One region of the Paenibacillus sp. FSL H3-0457 genome, then DNA from elsewhere that is predicted to be linked to it. Evidence: riboswitches for the same ligand, from Rfam matches in the RefSeq annotation. Region 1 holds a riboswitch; the other holds the start of a gene.

Evidence for each region. Region 1 has a riboswitch for ZMP and ZTP ahead of MHH25_RS28035 (TIGR01440 family protein). Riboswitches for the same ligand answer to the same signal wherever they lie in the genome.
Region 2: another riboswitch for ZMP and ZTP. It lies ahead of MHH25_RS08650 (DJ-1/PfpI family protein); the one in region 1 lies ahead of MHH25_RS28035 (TIGR01440 family protein).

The regions. Positions count from the first base shown of each region.
Region 1 is NZ_CP150283.1:6,353,040-6,364,217, reverse strand. Features, by position in the region: gene MHH25_RS28065 (FtsW/RodA/SpoVE family cell cycle protein) at 1-764, shown strand, start outside; gene MHH25_RS28060 (FtsW/RodA/SpoVE family cell cycle protein) at 1,030-2,250, shown strand; gene spoIIR (stage II sporulation protein R) at 2,507-3,166, shown strand; gene MHH25_RS28050 (L-threonylcarbamoyladenylate synthase) at 3,636-4,808, shown strand; gene MHH25_RS28045 (manganese efflux pump MntP family protein) at 4,984-5,544, shown strand; gene MHH25_RS28040 (low molecular weight protein arginine phosphatase) at 5,603-6,175, shown strand; ZMP/ZTP riboswitch at 6,272-6,353, shown strand; gene MHH25_RS28035 (TIGR01440 family protein) at 6,493-7,086, shown strand; gene glyA (serine hydroxymethyltransferase) at 7,305-8,552, shown strand; gene upp (uracil phosphoribosyltransferase) at 8,982-9,611, shown strand; gene wecB (UDP-N-acetylglucosamine 2-epimerase (non-hydrolyzing)) at 9,650-10,807, shown strand; gene MHH25_RS28015 (AtpZ/AtpI family protein) at 10,993-11,178, shown strand, end outside.
Region 2 is NZ_CP150283.1:1,901,885-1,913,062, reverse strand. Features, by position in the region: gene MHH25_RS08665 (class I SAM-dependent methyltransferase) at 1-649, opposite strand, end outside; gene MHH25_RS08660 (VOC family protein) at 842-1,225, opposite strand; gene MHH25_RS08655 (GNAT family N-acetyltransferase) at 1,409-1,882, opposite strand; gene MHH25_RS08650 (DJ-1/PfpI family protein) at 1,887-2,495, opposite strand; ZMP/ZTP riboswitch at 2,556-2,637, opposite strand; gene MHH25_RS08645 (GNAT family N-acetyltransferase) at 2,688-3,203, opposite strand; gene MHH25_RS08640 (YfiT family bacillithiol transferase) at 3,237-3,761, opposite strand; gene MHH25_RS08635 (GNAT family N-acetyltransferase) at 3,809-4,348, opposite strand; gene MHH25_RS08630 (hypothetical protein) at 4,357-4,896, opposite strand; gene MHH25_RS08625 (hypothetical protein) at 4,918-5,358, opposite strand; gene MHH25_RS08620 (class I SAM-dependent methyltransferase) at 5,365-6,042, opposite strand; gene MHH25_RS08615 (sporulation protein) at 6,224-6,997, shown strand; gene MHH25_RS08610 (IS3 family transposase) at 7,080-7,916, opposite strand; gene MHH25_RS08605 (transposase) at 7,940-8,260, opposite strand; gene MHH25_RS08600 (BglG family transcription antiterminator) at 8,474-10,441, opposite strand; gene mngB (mannosylglycerate hydrolase) at 10,494-11,178, opposite strand, start outside.

The sequences.
Region 1 (11,178 bases):
TTCAAAATGACTTGGGGAATGCTTTGAGTTATGTAGTCATTCTTGTCGGTCTGTTGTGGATTGGCAATGTGAAATTCAGCCATGCACTGATTGGTTTCGTGATTGCTGTTGCTGCCTTTATTGGTGGAACACAGGCCTATATTCATTATCATGATGAAGTTGCCAATTTCCTCAAAGATATTGGACGTGCTCACTGGGCTGAGCGGTTTGACCCTTGGCTCGTGCCAGAACAGACATCCAGAGATGTATTGTGGCAGACCTATAATGCCAAGTTAGCCATCGGTTCCGGAGGAATCAGTGGTAAGGGGTATCTCGAAGGTACGACAATCCAGTCCAATCGAGTACCGCTCGCATATGCGGATTCCATCTTTGTGCAGATTGGTGAAGAATTCGGTTTTGTTGGAGCATCGGTATTGTTACTGCTCTACTTTATTCTGATTCACAGGCTGGTGTTGATCGCACTGGAGTGCAAAGATCGGGCTGGGCCGTACCTGATTGTAGGTATTATTTCGATGCTTCTCTATCAGATTTTTGTTAATATTGGTCCGTTTATCGGTCTGATGCCATTAACAGGGATCACACTTCCATTTATCAGTTTCGGCGGTACCTCTCTTGTGCTCAACATGCTTAGTATGGGTGTTGTCATGAGTATTAAAGTTCATACGGAAGAAAATGAAGATATCCTGGGTTCGTCAGAACAACTCAGTATCACTGAGATGGTCATGAAGTTGTTCAGACGGAAGCAGTCGCAGCAAGAGCAATAACTCTCGTGAACAGAACGTAAGATATATGTGTATAAGCGTAAATAACGATATAACTATTAAACCCTGGAACAGACCAACCCAAGTTACAAGGGGTGGATGTTTTGGGGTTTTTATTGTTTTTAGAGTGTGAGTCGGGCCATTGAATGGTTTAATAGTCATCCTGAAGCATCCAGATTTCCATTTTATCATCCATTTTTATACAATAGTAATATTGAGTTCAATTGGAAATGATAGAATGCTAGATTTCAGGGGGATGGACAGCGTCATGTTGAGAATGTTGAAAAAGATGGACGGTGTGATTCTTTTTGTAATGCTGTTGCTCATGATTATTAGTGTATTTGCGATTTATAGCGGAACGCAGACAGATGCCAACCTGGCGAATCATCATGTCAAAACGATGTATTTCTATGTGGCCGGGTTCATTGCGGTGCTTGTGATCGGGCTTGTGAATTACAAGTTATACGTGAAATATGCGTTTTATTTGTATGGCTTGGGGATCATACTGCTGATCCTGGCCAATGTCCTGGGAAGTTCAATCAATAACGCCAACGGTTGGCTGAAGCTGGGCGAAAACTTTTCTTTTCAACCGGCAGAGCTGTTCAAGATGATTCTGATTTTGTTCCTCGCCCATTTGATCGTGAAGAGACAACGAGGCACACTGAAATTTTGGAGAGATATTGTGCCGATTGGCTGTTGGGCGTTTATTCCGTTTGCCCTTGTTATGGCTCAGAATGATTTGGGAAATGCGCTGGGGTATGTGGTGATTCTGGCTGCGGTATTCTGGATCGGAAATATGAGGCTGAAGCACGCATTGATTGCACTGGCGATTGTGGGGGTAGCGTTCTTTGGTTTTGTCAAAGCCTATACCTTCTACCATGATGAAGTATTCACTTTTCTTGAAAAGATAAAACGTGAGCATTGGGCAGAGCGTATTGATCCCTGGCTTGTACCGGAGGAGGCTACCTCCAAAGCTTCCTGGCATACAAAAAATGCAGGTTTAGCCATCGGTTCAGGGGGCATCATCGGCAAAGGTTACTTGCAAGGAACATCCGTTCAGAGTGGACGAGTCCCCTATACGTATTCTGATTCCATTTTTGTTGTGATCGCAGAGGAGTTTGGCTTTGTTGGTGCATCCGTACTGATTCTGTTGTACTTTATCCTGATCCACCGCATGGTGCTGATTGCTCTGGCATGTAGAGATTGCGCGGGACCCGTCATCATTGTAGGTATTATAGGAATGTTGTTGTATCAGGTGTTTGAGAACGTGGGGGCGTTTCTCGGACTGATGCCACTCACAGGTATTACGTTACCGTTCATCAGTTACGGCGGCACCTCTTTGCTTATTAATATGGCTTGCATCGGTGTAGTCATGAGCATTAAGTTGTACGGGCAAGAAGAGGAGGATGAACTTCTGATGGGAGAGCAACAACCCCGGTTGTCGGAACGTTTATGGAATATGCTCAAGAAAGAGAAAAGTGCTGTGTAACTGTTGAGTCGGTGTAGGTGAAAAGTAAAGCGGTGGGACGTATAACGTGATCGTTTATAGGAATGAAGAGGTTGATTTGCCCTGTAACCAGGTGCGGATCAGCCTTTTTAACATGATAGGTGAGAAAGTGTAAATCATAGAAACGATTTAGTAGATTTATTGCAAATGCTAGGTTTACTTCTGTCTCTACGGGGCATACTGATAGACATGAGAGAGTTGCAGGCAACGTGATCAGAGAGCCGAGGGGGAGAACGGAATGAGCAGACGAATTGTAAAGCAAATTGGACTTATTATTGTATGTCTTATGTTGATTATCATGATGTGGGAAGGTCAGAAAACGGATGCAGCTGTGGCGGCCACAGCAATTCCAGAACAATCAATTCGCTTGCGTATTCTAGCAAACTCGGATGCACCAGGAGATCAATTGGTGAAACGCGAGATTCGGGATGCTGTCGTTGCTCAGATGGGCGAGTGGGTAGCCGAGCTGGAGAATCCGCAAAGTCTAGATGAAGCGCGCAAGGTTATTCGTGAGCATTTGTCCGAGATCGAGAATAGAGTAGGAGAAGAGTTGGCCAGTCGCGGTTTAAATTATGAGTATCAGGTGGAGCTGGGTTCTGTTCCTTTCCCGACCAAGCTGTATGGGGGTACCGTCTATCCTGCCGGAGATTATGAAGCGGTTCGAATCATACTGGGCGAAGGCAAAGGTCAGAACTGGTGGTGTGTGTTGTTCCCGCCGCTGTGTTTCATTGATGCAGGGACCGGGGATGCACTGGCGAAACCTTCAACCGTATCGGCCGTTGCAGCTGAACCAGGAGATGCAGAGGCATCTGTGCAGGGAGACACACCGGAAGCAAGATTCTTTCTGTGGGATATGGCTGTGAAACTATGGAGTTGGGTGACTGGATTGTTCGCATAACAACGGATTTATACTGAAAATAAGGGCGACTTCGATTCAGGGAGCTGCCCTTTTGATATGATTTAGTGGTGAATTTCCGGGCGAAGTTTGAAGGGCATCCGAGTTGGGACAGGTATGTTATAATTACTTATAGTGCGTGTTCAAAAAGTCTGGTTTTCAGTACCAAGAAGATGGAATGAAGCTAGAAATGGAGTAGCGGAGCGTAGGAAAATTACGTGAGCAACCAAAATGTTTCCTTCGGAAACATACTTCGTAAGCCTCCCGCTTATTTCGGCTGAATTTCATATTCGACGTTGATGATGCCGCTAGGCATCTATCGTAATCAAAAGCGTACTTTTTGAACAACCTCTTATATTGAATATGGATATGAACTAACCTACTTGAAGTTTAGGAATGATGATATATGAGCAGAGAAAACGAACCAGTGCAACACACCTCTGAGATGAGGGATGGTAGAGAAGAACGTGATATGAAAGCTCCGGGAGAGCTGGTCACCGAGATGTGGGATGTACGTGTCTTGGTGAGCGCTGAGAACGATCACGGATTGGGTAATATTGAATTATTGGATGTGAAAAAGGGGAGCGCCGATCAACAGGCGCTCGCCGACTTGCAGGCTGCCGCAGCCTGCATTCGTCAAGGTCAGACGGTGGCCTTTCCGACCGAGACGGTCTATGGCTTGGGTGCTGATGCGCGTAGCACAGCAGCCGTGGAGGCTGTATTTGTCGCTAAAGGCCGACCTTCCGACAATCCACTGATTGTGCATATCGCGCACCGTGACCAGTTGGATACGCTGGTCACGGAAGTGAACGAAACGGCGGAAGCGCTGATGGCGGCCTTCTGGCCGGGACCACTGACGCTGGTGCTGCCGGTTAGGCCAGGGGCGGTGTCCCCGCGTGTCACCGCCGGTCTGGACACGGTGGCCGTGCGCATGCCGGACCACCCGGTGGCCTTGCAGTTGATCGCCGCGGCGGCATGCCCTGTGGCTGCGCCAAGCGCCAACCGCTCCGGGCGGCCAAGCCCCACACTCGCGTCTCATGTGCGCGAGGATCTGGATGGCCGCATCGGCGGCATTGTGGACGGCGGCCCCACCGGGGTGGGCGTCGAGTCCACGGTTGTGCAGGTCGGTGACGACGGTAGCGTCACCATCCTGCGCCCTGGCGGCATTACGGCGGAACAACTGTCCGCCGTTGCCGCCCGTGTCGCCACGGACCCCGCGCTACTCGCGGAGGGGCCCGATGGCGTGGGCAGCCCGGCGCCGCGCTCGCCGGGCATGAAGTACACGCACTACGCACCCGCAGGGGCGCTGTGCGTGGTAGAGGGGCCGCCCGCAGCGGTGGCGGCCTGGATCAGCGCCGCCCTCGCAGAGGCGGCGCAGCGCGGAGAGCGCACCGCTGTGCTGGCGTTCGCCGAGCACGCGGAGCAGTACCGCGCCGATGCCGTGTTCTCGCTGGGCGACGCCAGCGAGCTGGAAGAAGCAGCGCGCCGGCTATACGCCGCGCTGCGCAGTTGCGATGAGCAAGGCGCCACATATATTGTGGCTGAAGCCTGCTCACGCGAAGGGCTGGGAGCAGCCGTCATGAATCGGCTGCTCAAGGCTGCGGGGAACCAACTCATACAAGTTGGCAACCAGCAACCCTCATAACCTCTCCTGATCATACAGTCAGGAGAGTAATCACTCTTTTTCCAAAACAAAATCAAGATTCTATAAAGCCAGCATCTGACCAGAGATCCGTCGCCGTTTGCCTTTCATCGGTCATGTTTAGGTCCTTGTCCGCATATCGTGTACAAGAACCTTTACGTGACTTGGGGGTATGGGGATGTGGGATGTGTCTGTCCATGTAGGGCAGTTGGTAACCATTTTGATCATGGCTATTGCGCTTGGCCTCGATGCGTTCTCACTCGGGATCGGAATTGGCATGAAGGGCATTCGGCTGCGGGATGTATTGCGAATCAGTATTGTAACGGCGCTATTTCATATCATCATGCCGCTCATCGGCATGTATATGGGCAAATACGTCAGTTCCCTGCTCGGTGACATTACGACGTATGCGGCAGGTGGATTGCTTGTTTTGCTGGGTGCTCATATGATTCTGAATGCATTCCGTGAAGGCGATACAAAGCTGGTGGACCACCGTTCCCTGCTCGGCGTTGTTTTGTTCTCCCTCAGCGTAAGTGTGGATTCATTCTCCGTTGGCGTTTCCTTAGGGATGTTCAGCAGTGATCTGATCTTAACTGTACTTGCTTTCGGTGTGTGTGGCGGGGTGATGTCGGTTATGGGGCTGTTATTAGGCCGTCGGGTGAGTCAGAATCTCGGGGATTACGGCGAAGCTATTGGTGGCGCAATCTTGCTTGCGTTTGGACTTTTGTTTATATTTTAGAATAAAACTTGAGATATCATATCATTCGCATCATATGTAAAATGGGGAGGCTAACACAATGAAACATATTTTATTCGTATGTACAGGAAATACGTGCCGCAGCCCCATGGCAGAGGGGCTTTTGCGAAAACTGGCATCGGAGCGTGGCATTCAGGTAGAAGTTCGTTCCGCAGGTGTGGCAGCAACGTCGGGTATGCCGATCTCTCGTCATGCTGAAGCGGTTTTGAGAGATCATAACGTTGAAGGTCCACCTCATTCCACACAGCTTAGCTCTAACCTGGTAGGTTGGGCCGATCTGGTTCTTACATTAACACGGAGTCATAAGCAGCATGTCATGCAGGTTTTTCCCGATTCAGTCCACAAAACCTATACATTGAAAGAATATGTGGAGGATGATGAACAGGTATTAAGTGATGTTCAGGAGTTGGACAGCCTGTTTGCAACGCTGGAGATGAAACGTGCCCTTGGCCAAGAGATCCTGGCATCGGAGCGTGAGCGAGCCATTGAGATTAGACAACGAATTCCAAGTTTCGACATCTCCGATCCGTTTGGGGGAAGTCGTGATGATTACAATATAGCTGCAGCTGAGATTCGGACGGCATTGGACCGGCTTTTGGATAAGCTGGGATAATTCTGATCCTGCGAGGCAGGTTATAGAAATAGGACACGTGATGTAAATTAACCGTTGATTTTAGCCGCGGGTTGTTTTATGATGAAGGGGAAAACAGGGATCCGGTGTAACTGGCGACGAAGTGGGCATAACCACGATGGAGCACCGGAACAAACGGCCGGTCGCCTGGGCAAAAGAGCAATTCTGCGTTACCCGCAGACTGCTCTTTTTTTCGTCTTTCATCTGATTATTCGCTATAATAGTACCTGAGATGCCGTGCAAGAATACGAAGGAACCAAGAGACAGCGGGCATGATTTTATCGGGAGGCGATGATAGGATGACTATAGAGTTAGATTCGGAACAACCCGGATTGCAGGAACAGACCGCGTCTATTCTGCATGAACTGGCGCTTGCCGGACAGCTTGGACCTGGACAGATCGTTGTGATCGGTACAAGCACAAGTGAAGTCGCAGGCGCTCGGATTGGTACGAGTGGTGCCATTGAAGTGGCGCAGCAGCTTCTTGCGGGTATACGCGAGGTGCAGGAAGAGTTCGGTTTTGACACGGTATTCCAATGTTGTGAGCATCTGAACCGTGCGCTGGTAATGGAACGTTCTGTGCTTACTCGACTTGGATTGACCGAGGTTGGTGCAGTACCCGTGCCCAAGGCCGGAGGTTCAATGGCATCCGCAGCATATCGTTCGCTGACCGATCCATGCCTGGCTGAACATGTGCAGGCCCATGCGGGACTGGACATTGGGGAGACGATGATTGGGATGCATCTCCGGCATGTAGCCGTACCCTATCGTACAGCGCTCCGCTATGTTGGAGATGCTCGTGTAACCACAGCGTTGACTCGTCCGAAGTTGATTGGCGGCGAACGCGCGGTGTATCGTATGGAAGAACAACCAGATTCGACATTTTGTGACTAACATATAAAGCGAGACTAATTGGGTTACACTTCTGACTTTGATTGCATCACCATCTTCCGATCGCTGTTATCCCCAGATTTTTTTATTCCCTATTTAAAGGGGAAATCCGGTGATAAAGGCGACCACTTCGTTTCTTCAGATTGGTGTTGCACTCGCCGTTTTCGTGTAAACATTAGTTTCACTTTATAACTTCACTTATACCTGGGAGGAATTTAATCATGGAACAATTGCGCAAGAATGACCCGGCAGTACTGGAAGCGATGAATCTTGAACTGAAACGTCAACAGAACAACATCGAACTGATCGCATCCGAGAACATCGTAAGTGAAGCAGTAATCGAAGCAATGGGATCTGTTCTGACCAACAAGTACGCTGAAGGATATCCAGGTAAACGTTACTATGGCGGTTGTGAGCATGTGGACATCGTTGAAGACATCGCGCGTGATCGTGCAAAAGAATTGTTCGGAGCAGAACACGTGAATGTTCAACCTCACTCCGGTGCACAAGCGAACATGGCAGTTTATCTTGCAGCGTTGAAACCTGGTGATACTGTACTTGGTATGAACCTTGCCCATGGTGGACACCTCACACACGGTAGCCCGGTTAACGCATCTGGTTTGCTGTACAACTTTGTAGCATACGGCGTACAGGAAGATACATTCCTGATTGATTATGATGAAGTACGCAAAGCGGCTTTCAAACACCGCCCTCGTCTGATCGTTGCAGGTGCAAGTGCATATCCGCGTACCATTGATTTTGAAAAGCTGGCTTCCATCGCCAATGATGTAGGCGCTTTGTTCATGGTGGACATGGCTCACATCGCAGGACTGGTTGCTGCGGGTTTGCATCCAAACCCGGTTCCACATGCGCATTTCGTAACAACAACCACACACAAAACGCTGCGTGGACCTCGTGGTGGTATGATTCTGTGCCGCAAAGCGTGGGCAGCAGCGATTGATAAAGCCGTATTCCCAGGTTCCCAAGGTGGACCTCTGATGCACGTGATCGCTTCCAAAGCGGTAGCATTCGGAGAAGCTTTGCAACCATCGTTCAAAACGTATGCAGAGAATGTCGTGAAAAACGCACAGGTTCTGGCTGAAACACTGATCGCTGAAGGATTGAACATCGTATCTGGTGGTACAGATAACCACTTGATGCTGATCGACACACGCAGTGTGAACATCACAGGTAAGGAAGCTGAGCATGTGCTTGATTCCATCGGTATTACCGTGAACAAAAATGCCATTCCATTTGACCCTACAAGCCCGTTTGTAACGAGTGGTATTCGAATTGGTACACCTGCTGCAACTTCCCGTGGCATGAACGAAGAAGCGATGGTAGCGATCGGTAAGATCATTGCCAAAACGCTGAAAAATCCTAAAGATACAGCGAAGCTGGATGAAGCCCGTGCAGAAGTGACTGCACTGACAGACCAATTCCCGCTCTATACAGATCTTAAATACTAAAAAACTTTGCTAATGGTGTTTGTATTTGAGATGTTCTTAAAATGGGATACAAAAAAACGAAGCAGACAGAATGAGACCGCAGAAGCGAAGCGTTCGCCTTTATCCCCGGATTTTTCCCTTGTTAAAAGGAGAATAAAAAAAATCTGGGGATAACAGCGATCGAAGGATCATTCTGTAGGCGGAGTGCCATTGTATTCATCATTTTCATTTTCTTAACGACATAACAGCAGGAGCAAAACAGGACCGGAAGACTCATTTTCCGGTCCTGTTTTTTATAGGATTCGGTAATCTGTAATGATTGGGTGCCCTTTGATGGTGTAATTCGTTGTTGGTGATGATATAATATACAGGATTTATCGAGCCCATGAATGGTGGCTAGGTATATTTGGAAATGCTGAACATGAAGAACTTACCGGAGGGACAAATTAGATGGGAAAATTAGTAATATGTGATCACCCTTTGATTCAACACAAACTGACGTTTATACGCGACATGCGTACGAATACGAAAGATTTTCGTGAATTGGTGGATGAAGTAGCAACGTTGATGGCTTATGAGATTACAAGAGATGTTGAACTGGAAACGATTGATGTACAGACACCTGTAGCTGCAACACAAGGTAAAGTCATCTCTGGACGTATGCTCGGACTGGTGCCGATTCTGCGCGCAGGACTCGGAATGCTGGATGGCGTTGTGAAATTGTTGCCAGCGGCAAAAGTTGGACATGTTGGTCTGTTCCGTGACCCGGAAACACTGCAACCGGTAGAATACTACACCAAACTGCCTACAGACGTAACAGAGCGTCAATTGATTGTAATTGATCCGATGCTGGCAACGGGTGGTTCGGCAATTGCAGCTATTGACGTGCTCAAAAAACGTGGCTGTACCCAAATTAAAATGATGAACCTGGTTGCAGCACCGGAAGGCGTAAAAGCTGTGCAAGATGCACATCCCGATGTGGACATCTATGTAGCAGCATTGGACGACCGTCTGGATGATCATGGTTATATCGTTCCAGGGCTTGGAGATGCAGGAGACCGTCTATACGGCACTAAATAAGCATATTGCATGCGGAGTAGAAAAGGGGCTTTGCTCGAATGTCCAACAAAATTAAAGTCATGACGATCTTCGGGGTGCGTCCGGAAGCCATCAAGATGGCTCCGCTTATTTTAGAATTGCAGAAACACCCTGAGTCTATTGAATCTATTGTTTGCGTAACTGCGCAGCATCGCCAGATGTTGGATCAGGTACTTGAAGTTTTCGACATTCATCCCGATTATGATCTGGATGTGATGAAGGACCGTCAGACATTGAATGAAATTACAATTCGTGTGCTTGGCGGTCTGGAACCGGTGTTAGCCGAAGCTAAGCCAGATATTGTACTGGTTCATGGGGATACATTAACTACCTTTGTAGCGAGCTACGCAGCATTCTTGCAACAGATTCAGGTAGGACATGTGGAAGCGGGGCTGCGGACGTGGAACAAGCTGTCTCCATATCCGGAAGAGATGAACCGTCAGCTGACGGGAGTACTGGCTGATCTACACTTTGCGCCTACGGATTGGTCTTCTTCCAATCTTGCCAAAGAAAATAAATCGGAGTCTAGTACGTACGTCACAGGCAACACGGTAACAGATGTGTTTCAATATACAGTACGGGAGGACTACACACACCCGGTACTTGATTGGGCCCAGGGCAAACGCCTTGTGCTGATGACAGCTCATCGCCGTGAATCTCAGGGCGAGCCTCACCGCAACATTTTCCAGGCCGTCAAACGGATTGCCGACGAATTCGAAGATATTGCCATCGTGTACCCGGTGCATCCAAGTCCTGCTGTGAAGGAGCCGGCTCACGCGATTTTGGGGAATCATCCCCGTATTCAATTAATTGATCCACTAGACGTGGTGGATTTGCATAACTTTTACCCGCACACTCACTTGATTTTGACCGATTCAGGCGGTTTGCAGGAAGAAGCGCCTTCGTTTGGTGTGCCTGTGCTCGTATTGCGCGATACAACAGAACGCCCGGAAGGTATTGAAGCCGGAACGCTGGAATTGGTAGGTACCGAAGAGGAACTTGTGTATGAACGGACCAAAGCTCTGCTTACAGACAAAACCCTGTATGAAAGCATGAGTCAGGCTGCCAATCCATACGGTGATGGACATGCTTCGGAAAGAATTGTCAATGCGATTCTGCACCATTTTGGTGTAAATAGTGAGCGTCCGGAATCATTTCACAGAAAATTCAAAAAATAATACATTTTTTCTGACGGATTTATAAAGGGCAAGCATACAGTTAAACTGTACGGTTTACGCGGGTTTATGGGCTTTGAGGGTCTGTATTCCCGTCGTTTTCCCCTTTAAAACGCTAAAATCATTCAATTGACAAAGGCTCTCATCATTCAGTAAAATTAACTGGGATTGCAAGGGTGGCGTGGAAAATGGCCGATTCGAACAAACCAAATTCATCCCGTAACCATGACGATAATGTATGGAAAGCGATGGGACTCGTGACAGCTTTTGGGATCGAGGTTGCCATTCTCGCTGTTGCCGGATATTACGCTGGCTCCTGGTTGGACAAGACCATCGGAGGTAACGGAATATGGATCGCCGTAAGCGTTCTCTTT
Region 2 (11,178 bases), 2.6 Mb from region 1:
ATTCAAAGCCATCTTCCAGCATGTAGCGAAGCTTCTCCTCCGTGAACGCAAGACCACCGCGCATCGACTTCTCTTGATACACCTGCCAATCATTCATAACGATCTCAGGCCCACCAATATCGCCAAAACAAGGAGCAAAACAAGTCATTCCAAAGTATCCTCCAGGCCGGAGTGCATTGTGGATCATCTCTATGTAGGGAATGCGCTGATGTGGCAACAGATGGTGCAGACAACCCGAGTCGTAGACAAGATCATATTCTTGCTCTGGGGACAATTCGAACACAGATCGACATTCAAAATGCACGTCCAGTTGCTCCTCTGCCGCCCTCTCTTTAGCCCAAGCAATAGCTGTCTCCGAAAGATCATAAGCATCTACCTGATATCCTTGGCGGGTTAAATACAACGCATTTCTCCCCGGGCCACACCCCAGTTCCAGTGCCTTGCCGCAGCTCAGCAGACCTGCGTTCACATGTTCTACCAGATTCTCATCCGGTTTGTTTGGGAAAAAGGGTATTGGTCTGTTCCGATCCTCATAGAAAGGTTCCCAAAATTGCTTGGCAGATCTGAAGTCCGCATCGAGCATATCATATAGGTCCTGTACACTTTTAATCGTCTTTTCCACAACCACATTCCTCCTTAACTGCTCCATTCAAACCTTCATTTTCGACTATTCATTCCTCGGCATTTTCGTTAAATCAGCCACACTCTATTATAACATTTTTACCCAGTAGTTCTCTATTTTTCTTGCGTTTTTCTACTCCAAAACATAAGCTTTTTCCCAACAAAAAAACGACCGACATGAATGTCGACCGCTTGCAATGGTGCTGTTTTAAGTTGTAACTTACTTCGCCCGTTCCAAAACTGCAAAGTAATTTCCTTCGTTATCAGCAAAGTTGAAGACACGCCCCGTTGGCATCTCGACAATCTCTCCAACCGTTACATGTTTACCAGCCAAGTCGGCATATAACTGATCCAGATTTTCGGTGAAGAACATTAAGGAAGGTGTGCCCAGATTTACACCCGCCGACATCCGCTCCACAAACTCCTTGTCATGAAGAATAATGCTCGTCTGCGAATTTGGGGTAGGCGCAATCTCAATCCATCTCATACCCTCGTCAAGGTTTACTTCATCCACAATGTGGAACCCCGCAACTTCCGTCCAAAATGCCAGTGATTCATCCTGATTGTTGACATACAACATAATCTGGCCGACTTTGCTAAACATGCATCATTCACTCCTCTGATCCTCTGATCATCTAATCTCTTAACATCCTGCTTATCATTCCTCAAATTCCAATAGAGTATAACATGCAAGACAGCTTTTTGATCATCTTTCTTTGCAAGTACATGCAACTTAAACTGAAGTACACTTTTATGCTTCCACTACAATTAGTTTTTTGAAGTTCCCTTATAATGTTTTAACAAGTGAAAGTCTATGAAACCCCGAGGTATAATAATTCATATCGACACCTTCTTTTTGAAAATTCATTCGTTCATAAAATACGAGCGCTGCTTCGTTTTCTTCATGATCAAGTGTGTAAAGCATGACATCACCACTGCCGAATTCAGCTATTTTTATACATATTTTTGTAATTAGTCCACGTGCTACTCCCTGTCGAAGGTGTGATTTGCATGTAACAACGCCAACGATTTCATATCGGTTAACAGTAGGCTGAAAGATATAACCAGCATGACCTATGACAACATCTGCTTCGTCAACCATGACATAATAAGCACTGATACGTTCATCCGTCATTTTTAAAAATAAATCCCAGCGCGCAGGATACTGATCGCGTATAAACGAAGGGAATTGAAAATCATGATCCGTCATCATTTTCAGCACCGCTGGCTGATCAATCGCTTGAAAAAGGCGAATAGTCATCTTTTTATCCCCTACCCTTAGTGTGCATGTAGACATCTTTTAAATTACCAGCTTCATAATATGGATACTCTAGTTTTTGTTGAACTTGAAGGACAATCTCCGTAGACGTTAACATTTCGACCAAGTATAGTCCCAGGTCAATGGAAGCCGTAACCCCCGCACCCGTTACCGTATTACCATCACGCACTACACGCGCTGAGATTACTTCTGCACAATAAGGATTCAATAAATCATAAGCAGATGAGTTGGTAGTAGCCCTTTTTCCATTCAGGAAACCTGCTGCCCCCAACAGTAAAGCCCCGGTACAAATAGATATTTTATATGTGACATTTTCTGCTGTTCGGACCCATCGCATAAAATCCTCATCAAATCGAAGCGTTCTAGTTGATAATCCACCAGGAAAAAATACTAGGTCAAAATCCCCTAGATGAGGTAATACTGCATCGGATTTCATTTTCAGCCCACGGTCATCCGAAATTTCCTCCTTATCTGCGCAGAATGTCCATGATACGTTTTCCTTTGCTTTCAGAATCGCTAGCCAAGTCACAGCTTCATAAAATCCAGCTAAATCCATGCTTGTCATTCCATCAAATAAAACAAACGCCATTTTCATTGCCGCCACCAGTCCTTTCGTTCCCTGAATAATAAATAAAGTGTTTGATCAAAAGATCAAACACTTTGCCCAGGCGTACGGCATATAATATATGTGCTCCCTCGTGGTTCACTCTACGTTTACGCCAGTCACACATAACAGATATTTACAACTAATATACATGACATCTTTCATATTGTATATATTATGAAATTATTGCGTGGCTTTTAACTTCTTCGTAAGATAAAGTACAACATCGTCGTCCATAATCGTTTCTTCACCCGGCTGAATGTAATGATCATGTTTGTGTACACCGTGACCGTCTGGTATGTACCCGCGATGGGCATATAGAACTTGCGCTTTGCCATAATCGGAAAACACACCTACACCAATGCCTGCTACATCCGTTCGTTCCAGCATAACTTCCTCTGCTCGGTCCATCAACCGTGAACCAATACCTTGGCGCTGGAACTTCATTAGTACATTAAAATCGTTAATTTCGGGAATGCCTTGTTCCCTGAAAGACGGGTAGCTGGAATTCCACAATACATTCGCGTATCCGGCAAATTCTCCATTCAACTCGGCTACCAAGGTTACGCGTTCCCCATTCTGTTGTTCAGCCAAGTAATGAAGATACTGCTCAGGGGATCTCCCCCAACCCTGCTCCTGAAACGCCTTTGATATGATTACAGGATCGTTCTCATTTAATAGTCTGATATGTACACTCATTGATGAATCCTCCTTAAAAGATATTTCTAATAGCTATATTCCCAATCTATCCCGAAGCGATGTGATGTGAGCAACATGGTGTTTGCCGTGCCAAGCATACATGCCCAGATTGTAATCCAGTCTTGTCGTTTCTTCCGATGAGGGATGATAAAATTGTTTGGCATAATCTGCATCTGTCAGCGCGTTTAACAGAAACACCCAACGACGATGGAGGGCATCCAGAATCTGAAGCGAGAATTCGACATCCAGGTCTCTTGAATCACTCAGTTCAGCCCAGCGCTCTTCATAATAAGGCCGAATCGTTGGTGTATCCTCTGTCAGCGCCAACTTGAAACGAATCATACTGTTCATATGGCTGTCTGCCATGTGGTGAATAACCTGTTTGAGCATCCATCCACCTTCTCGATACGGTAGACTTAATTGCTCTTCACTCAATCCCTTTACCGCTTCTCGTGCGCGTTCAGGCAACTCAGCAATGTCCTGAATCCACTTCTCCCGTTGTGCCAAAGTAACTTCACCCGTGTGTACAAATGGTCCTATCGGAAATCTTTCATCCATCCATTATTCCTCCTTGTTTACATGATTTAAATAACTTTAAGCAGGATCTACAGGGCATATTCCATAAGCCAACAGTCTCGCATCTGTCCTTCGTGCTGCTCATGTTTCTCCAACAGCTTAATCTTTTGGAAACCACATTTCTCATAACAGGATATCGCTCGCAAGTTCCAGGATTGAGGGTCCATAACCACTTTACGGGCTTGTTTTTCATTAATCAGATAAGCCAGCATGGATTGCATCAACTGTGTACCAATGCCTTTATTCCAGTATTCTACCTCACCAATAAACTGATCCGTTCCATAGATGATCTCATCCGTGTCTCCATAACCATACTCCGTTCGTTCTTCTTCCTCAAGCTCATAGAACTGAATGTATCCAATCGGATGTCCTCCATACTCAACGATACAACGAGTAGCACCATCTTTCTGATTGTAAAAATGCTCTCTCACCTGTTCCAGATCATGCGGCCGATCACGCCCTTCATAGTATTGAAGAACTTCCGGGTCTGACAGCCACTTCACCAGATGTTGTTCATCTTCTGTGTCCAAGAAACGTACAGTGATTTCATTCGATTCATATACATTCATCATTCTGATTACTCCTTATTGATCTCCAGATTCTCACTCGTAACCCAACTCAGATCCTTCCCTAACAAATGCTCGTTGTGAACATAATACACCACGGGGTTCTCAAGCGGCTGAGTCGTTCCATCCAAAGATCTGAGCGTTAACCGCAACTTGTAGCTCCCTATCTCATCAGGTATCGCAAATCCTATCAGATTATCAGTTGATTTCATGGTCTTCCCCTGCGCCTTCAGATACTTTTCCAGAATGACTTGATCAAGATAGGAGCTGCCAACAGACGAAGGCATGTACCACGCATCATCTTGTTCTTCAGTGAATGTGACCCCTTCCCATCCAGGGACAACGGGATACACCATATGCTGGTCCTTGTCTTCTCTTTTTCGCGTTATCTCTAACTCTACCTCAACTACATCCGTATCAATCTGCCTGATTGTGCCTGCCATCACTACATCCTGGGCACTCACACTTGGAATAACATAGCTGTATATGAGCAGAGACACCAAGAGGATTATCGTTATTCCCGTAATCCAAAATATTGTACTTTTACGCATCTGTCTGATCCTCCCGTCTGGTTAATCACACTTCTGGAGTAGCTCCATCTCTGTTAAAAATTGAGTTAACCTATCCAACTCAGGTGATGCCGTCCAATCACTGGTGGTGTTCAATCCATGCTTGATGGTATGTATCGCGCTATGTGCAGACATGTATATATTATGGTGGATTCCAGGTTGGACAATGATGTGCTCTCCTGCACGCATCACTCGAATCGAAAACATCTGATCGTCTCCATAACTGGCATACGCAATCCATCCGGTTTGCACCACATAAAACTCCGTTAGATTGATATGTACATGACTGTTTTGCCATGCTCCGTGGGAAGAAGCAACGGTTCTACAATAATAACTGCCATCTTCTGCTATCATTTTATATTTTTGTTCCCCGTTCGCCATCTGCTCGAAGCTGGTTTTGACACCCGATTCACCATATTTCTGTTCTGAAAATTCTGTGTTCAATCGGCTTCACCTCCTTATGGCCTGCCAAATATACTTGCATTCTCTTACAGCAATTCTACCATCAACCTGGTTCTCCTTCAGCTTAACTTCCAGCTGTTCCCGGTACTCAGGCTGTGTATAATCCGGGTTTCCGGGGATATCGGAGAGAAAGATGGCAAACTCTTTTTCATCTGAGAAAATCATAAGTGCCTCGTTATATTCCTCAATCTTGATCTCCTTAAAAGCATTTCTTTCCAAACGCTCACGTACCTTTGTTATATCCGTATGAATACCAATCATAACTCCACCCTTTTGTAGCAATCTCCCATGCTCAATAATGGAAGTTGGACCTCTGCGATCATAGATCAGACCAAATTGCTTATCTTCAAATGGCATCTTTTCTTTTGTGCTTACACAGACAAATTTCACATTTGTTTTCGTGCTTGAATGAAGACTGTTTTGGGCTATCTTTATCATCTCTTCCGAATTATCAAACCCTATAATGTGATCGGTATATTCCGACATTTTCAACGTAAACTCCCCATGTCCACAGCCTGCATCGAGCACGGATGTATACTGAGGCAGAAGCTTAATCAACCGCTCTTCAAAAATATCTTCAGCAGAGTTACCTTCCAACGTATACAAAGCTCTACCCTTGTATCCCCCATTACGTTGTGCAATCATATCGTACCATTCCATGCTCATAGAGTTCCTCCTGACAAAAATTCCCTTTATTTAAACATTCGACATAGGTACGTCGATTCTCCTGTTTGGATATACGATATATCTTTGCTAAAATATGAAACGCTTCTCTTCCAGCTTCCGTATTAAGGTCGAAGCCGTATGTATCCCATATAATAAACCATCTAATCTGGAGGTCGAGCGCATGTCATTTTTCAAGAAAATGTTAGCCAGTGTAGGTGTTGGAGCAGCCAAAGTAAATACGGAATTGCATACACCAGAGGTCACGCCTGGAGGAATCATCTCGGGGGTTGTGTACATTGAAGGTGGAGATGTGGAACAGAACGTAGATCGAATCTATCTTTCAATTAAAACCCATTACATACGGGAGCACGATGATCGTAAAGTAAAAGAAACAGCCGTTATAGCCAAATATCTACTCACCGAAGGTTTTACATTACAGCCTGGAGCCAAATTGGAGAAAGACTTTTCATTTGACCTGCCAGAAAATCTGCCAATTACACTACATCGTGCAGAGGTATGGGTAGAGACGGGCCTCGATATTCCAAGTGCTGTAGACCCTTCAGACCGGGACAGACTGCATGTTGTTCCTAGCAAAGACATGAACACCGTGCTCGATGCAATTGATATCCTTGGTTTCAAATTGCGTGAAGTGACCAATGACTATGCACCAAAGCTGGGTGGCAATCTGCCATTTGTGCAGGAATTTGAATTTGTACCAACAAACAAATTCCGTGGGCATCTGGATGAGTTGGAAGTGCTGTTCTATCCGATGGGCGATTCGCTGGAGCTGCTATTACAGATCGATCGCCGCGCTCGTGGGCTCAGTGGAATATTCTCGGAAGCGATGGGCACGGATGAAAGTTTTGTCCGCCTGCATCTATATGAAAGACATCTGGCGCGAGGGGCGCATTCTGTCGCTCAAGGACTAGAAGAAATCATTTCCAAACATATCTAATCTATAGTTTGTGTTAACGAATAAAAACCGTCCTCTATCAGACAAATGGTCATACCCCTGTCAAGTAGACAGATGAAAAAAGCTATGCTGCCAGCGCGCATCGATATTCAATCGGTGCGCGCTGTTTGAGTTTGGCTTGAAAGCGTCGGTAGTTGTAATTGTACACGTAATCTTCCACGGCTTGTCGAATCTCGGCTTCTGAATTACACTGGATAAGGTACAGCTTCTCTGTTTTGAGATGCGAAAAGAAAGATTCGATGCATGCGTTATCCAGGCAGGTTGCTTTGCGAGAGTGGCTGCCTTTGACGCCGAATGCTTCTAATCGTGAGTTGTACACCTGAGACGTGTATTGGAAGCCCTGATCCGAATGGAGCACGGCTTCCGAAACGTCTCTTTTTTGTGTCCATTGTTCCACCGTATCCAATACGAGCTGAACATCGTTCCGTTTAGATAATTGCCAAGCGACAATTTCGTTGTTGAACAAGTCTTGAATCACAGACAGGTAAACAAACGTGTTTCCATCCGAAATATAAGTTATATCCGTCACCATTTTTTGCTGAGGTGCTGTGGCATGAAATTTGCGCTTTAGGCGATTCGGATAAATCACAGATGGCGTATAGCTGGACTTCTTCCGCTTCTTGCGAATTACCGATTGGATCGATAGTTCCCGCATGATTCGCCATACTTTCTTGTGATTAACGTTCAGACCAGACTCCCAGAGCGCCGTTGTCATGCGAGGATAACCAAACTCTCGATTTGCAAAATGAATAGCCATCATGCGCTCTTTGATCTCACGCTCACGGTCTTGTCTTGCGTCTCGCTGTGGCTGTGTTGCTCGCCATTTGTAGTAACTGGAACGGGGTATTCCTGTAATCGATAATAGGCGTGTAATGCCATGCGAGCAACGCAATTCGTCTATGATATCGTAGTTCTCCCGTTGGCTTAGTGCTTCTCCTTTACTAGATTTGGATACCGCTTTTTTAAATAATCTACCTGTGCTTGAAGGTAGTCCCGTTCCTCTTCTACACTGCTAAAGGCAGTACGAGGCCGTCCTTTCAGTGGATTCGGAACATTGTTTTTTCGCTCATCGAATGCTTCCCCGTTTTTCCATTTTTTTACCCACACCTTCAGTTGTGAACAGTTTCGAATTCCTTCGCGATCAGCGACCACCTTGTAACTTGAAGAACCTTCGACATAGGATCTAACCGCATTCAATTTAAATTCTTCGGTATACGTGTGAAATGTTTGTCCTTTTTTGGCCATAAAAATATCCCCTCCAAGTGTCACTTGAACCCTCATGATAACATGAAGGTTTTTTCAAGTGTCTACTTAAAGGGGATAATACCACAAATCTGATGAAGGACGGTTTTTCCCTTTCAAAAAGGGAATTAAAAAAAGTTGGAGGATAACAGCGATCATAAGGTTGTTCTGTACTCGGAGTGTCCGTGTAATTATCCATTAGCGAACATATATATATTAATACGCTTCGGTACTTTTCAGACTCAACGTTTCACATACAAGTTGGGCAAAGGCATCGAAGCTGCCGCAGGATCGCAGGCTTTCCAGCTGCTCCTCCTGTCGGATCAACTCTACAAACAGATCATAGATCCCCATAGCCTGTTCGTAATCCTCTTTGCAGATGGATAACATGAATACAGCATGTACTTCATTCTCCTCATCCCACGGAATCGGCTTCTCAAGCAGGCATACAGATACGGTCGTACGGGTTGAACTCAGCTCCATGGGATGCGGAATCGCCATACCTCTTCCAAGCGCGGTTGAAGCCATCTTTTCCCGCTCCTGCACAGCTGGCCAGAACTGCTCCGTCACGATTCCCTTCTCCAACAACGCTCCGCTCATCTCAGCCATAAGTGTCATTTTGTCAGGCTGATCGGACCGAAACATGAACAACGCTGGATCAAAGTAACGCAGTAGCGTCATTTCCTCCTGCTCATCACTAGTTCGCACCAGATGAGTGATCGTTGCCATGTCGCGTTCCGATGGAATCGCAGCAATGACAGCCGACGGTTTGCCTTTGGACTCACGTAACCGGATCGTGGAAATAACCAAATCTTCGGGTACACTCCCCATCTCCTCATACTCCCGTAGCGAAACCACACGAGAGACCTCCAGCTCGGCAAATAACGAACGCAATCTCGATTCAAGAATACGGGCTGTGCCGTATCCTGACCCACAGACGAGTAATACGGATTTCCGTTTGCGATGAGGAATCTGGTATTTACGTTCCAAAGCTGCACCAATGTGAAGAGCCAAGTAACCGATCTCGCTGTCATTGATTTCATGAGGTACATATGTCTGTAGCTGTTTCACTGCACTGATCGTAATCTCATAGGCCAGTGGATAATATTTACGTATATGTCCCAGCAGTGGATTCCGCATATTCATGCCATGTTCCAGGCGAGTAATCATGGGCTTCAGATGGGCATACAGATCATTCGGCAATCGTTCATCATCACGCAGATCATAGGTGTACCGATCATAGATATGACCCAGCATCTGCTGTACAGCAACATATAACGGGTCACTTCGAAGTCCATTCCAATCGGTAGTGGTCATTTTTTTGCTAACAATATGCAACAGCAGATAATCTCGCTCTCCAACTGGACAGTGAATGGAATATAACAACTCCAGATCCTGAATAATCTGCTGTGCAAGTTGCTGATCCTGAACATTCGCCTCCACTTTCTCGAATCGCTCCAGTTCATGCCCCTGCTTAATACGTAATACCATAACCGCCAGATGCGTAATCAGATCTTTCAGTGCCACATCTGCAATACGAACATCCTGTTGGCCTACATGGCGAATGACGATCTCGCGGATGTGCGCGGGTTCGATTGGATACAACAAACGTTCCTGTGCAACGGTCATTCCTTCGGGGCCCAGTTCTTCATCTCGCGCATCGGCGTACTCGGCAAGGCAATAGCGAAACCTTTGCTCGTCTCCGACGACCTTCACACCATGTCCTGGCTTGATCTGAAGCTGAAGCTGGTAGTTCTCCAGAATCTGACGAATGATTTTCAGATCATTGTTCATTGTTGCACGGCTTATAAACAGCTGATCAGCGAGGTCTTCCATCTTGATATGACCCGGTTCACCAAGCAGCTTGAACAATTCATAACGGATACGCTCATCAGGCGAACCAGGTACTGGAGCACCTTTTTGCCCATCATCCTTCCGTTCCTCCAACAGCTCATTATACCGCTTCGCATCATGCACACGAATGGAATAACCCCGCCCACGCTTGGATTCCAGGCTCCCGCCATGCCCCGCGAGGATATGATCCAGCTTTTTCAGATCATCCCGAATAGTACGTACAGTAACTTCCAGCCTGTCTGCAAGTGCTTGGCTCGTCCAAGCCTGTTCCTGTCCTTCACCATGAATGAGGTGGAACAGCTTTTTCAACCGTTTAGTTGGAAAAATCATACCGATATCCGACCTCCCTTCTGATCAGGATTGTGTCAAACTAAAGCCCACCTTATATCGATACAAGTACCGTCATCAATTTACAATGTGCGAGTTCCGGCAAACGAACTACCTCTTCTCCATCGGTTAGCCTCTGCTGAGGCTCCAGTGGTTGTTCACCAAGAGATACACGCTCTGCATGTACAGGTTGATTAAAGTGCATGTTCACGTTAGCAGACTGTGACAAATACGGATTGAAGACACGTACAATGTATCCGTCACTCTGCTCTGCTTTCTTGAAACTGCTTAACACCACGTTGGAATCGTTGCTGAACGACATCAGGCTATAGTCTGTATCAAGAACAAGTGCCTCATCGCGGAAAGCAAAGATCAGTCGTCCGTTCAAAAAGTCGCATAGCTGATAACTGCTGATCGGTGTCAAATATTCACGCGCAGCACGGGCCACATTCGCTTCGTCGAACCCGGAAGTCTGGATATGCAGGCCAAAGGTAAAGGAGAGCTCGCCAAGTAATTGCGCATCAGGTGTAGCCACAATTTTCTCACCGGAGGCCCGGCCAGGACGATACAACAGGTTTTCCTTACCCATGAAACCAAAAGTACGGAACAAGGTCAGGGCAATGGTATCCATTTGCTCGCCAACAATCTCATACTCACGTACACCCCCCGTCATCACAGCCATACCACGCGTACCGTTGTTCAACCCCGCATAACTCTGCATAGCTTCAATAGTGATCGGT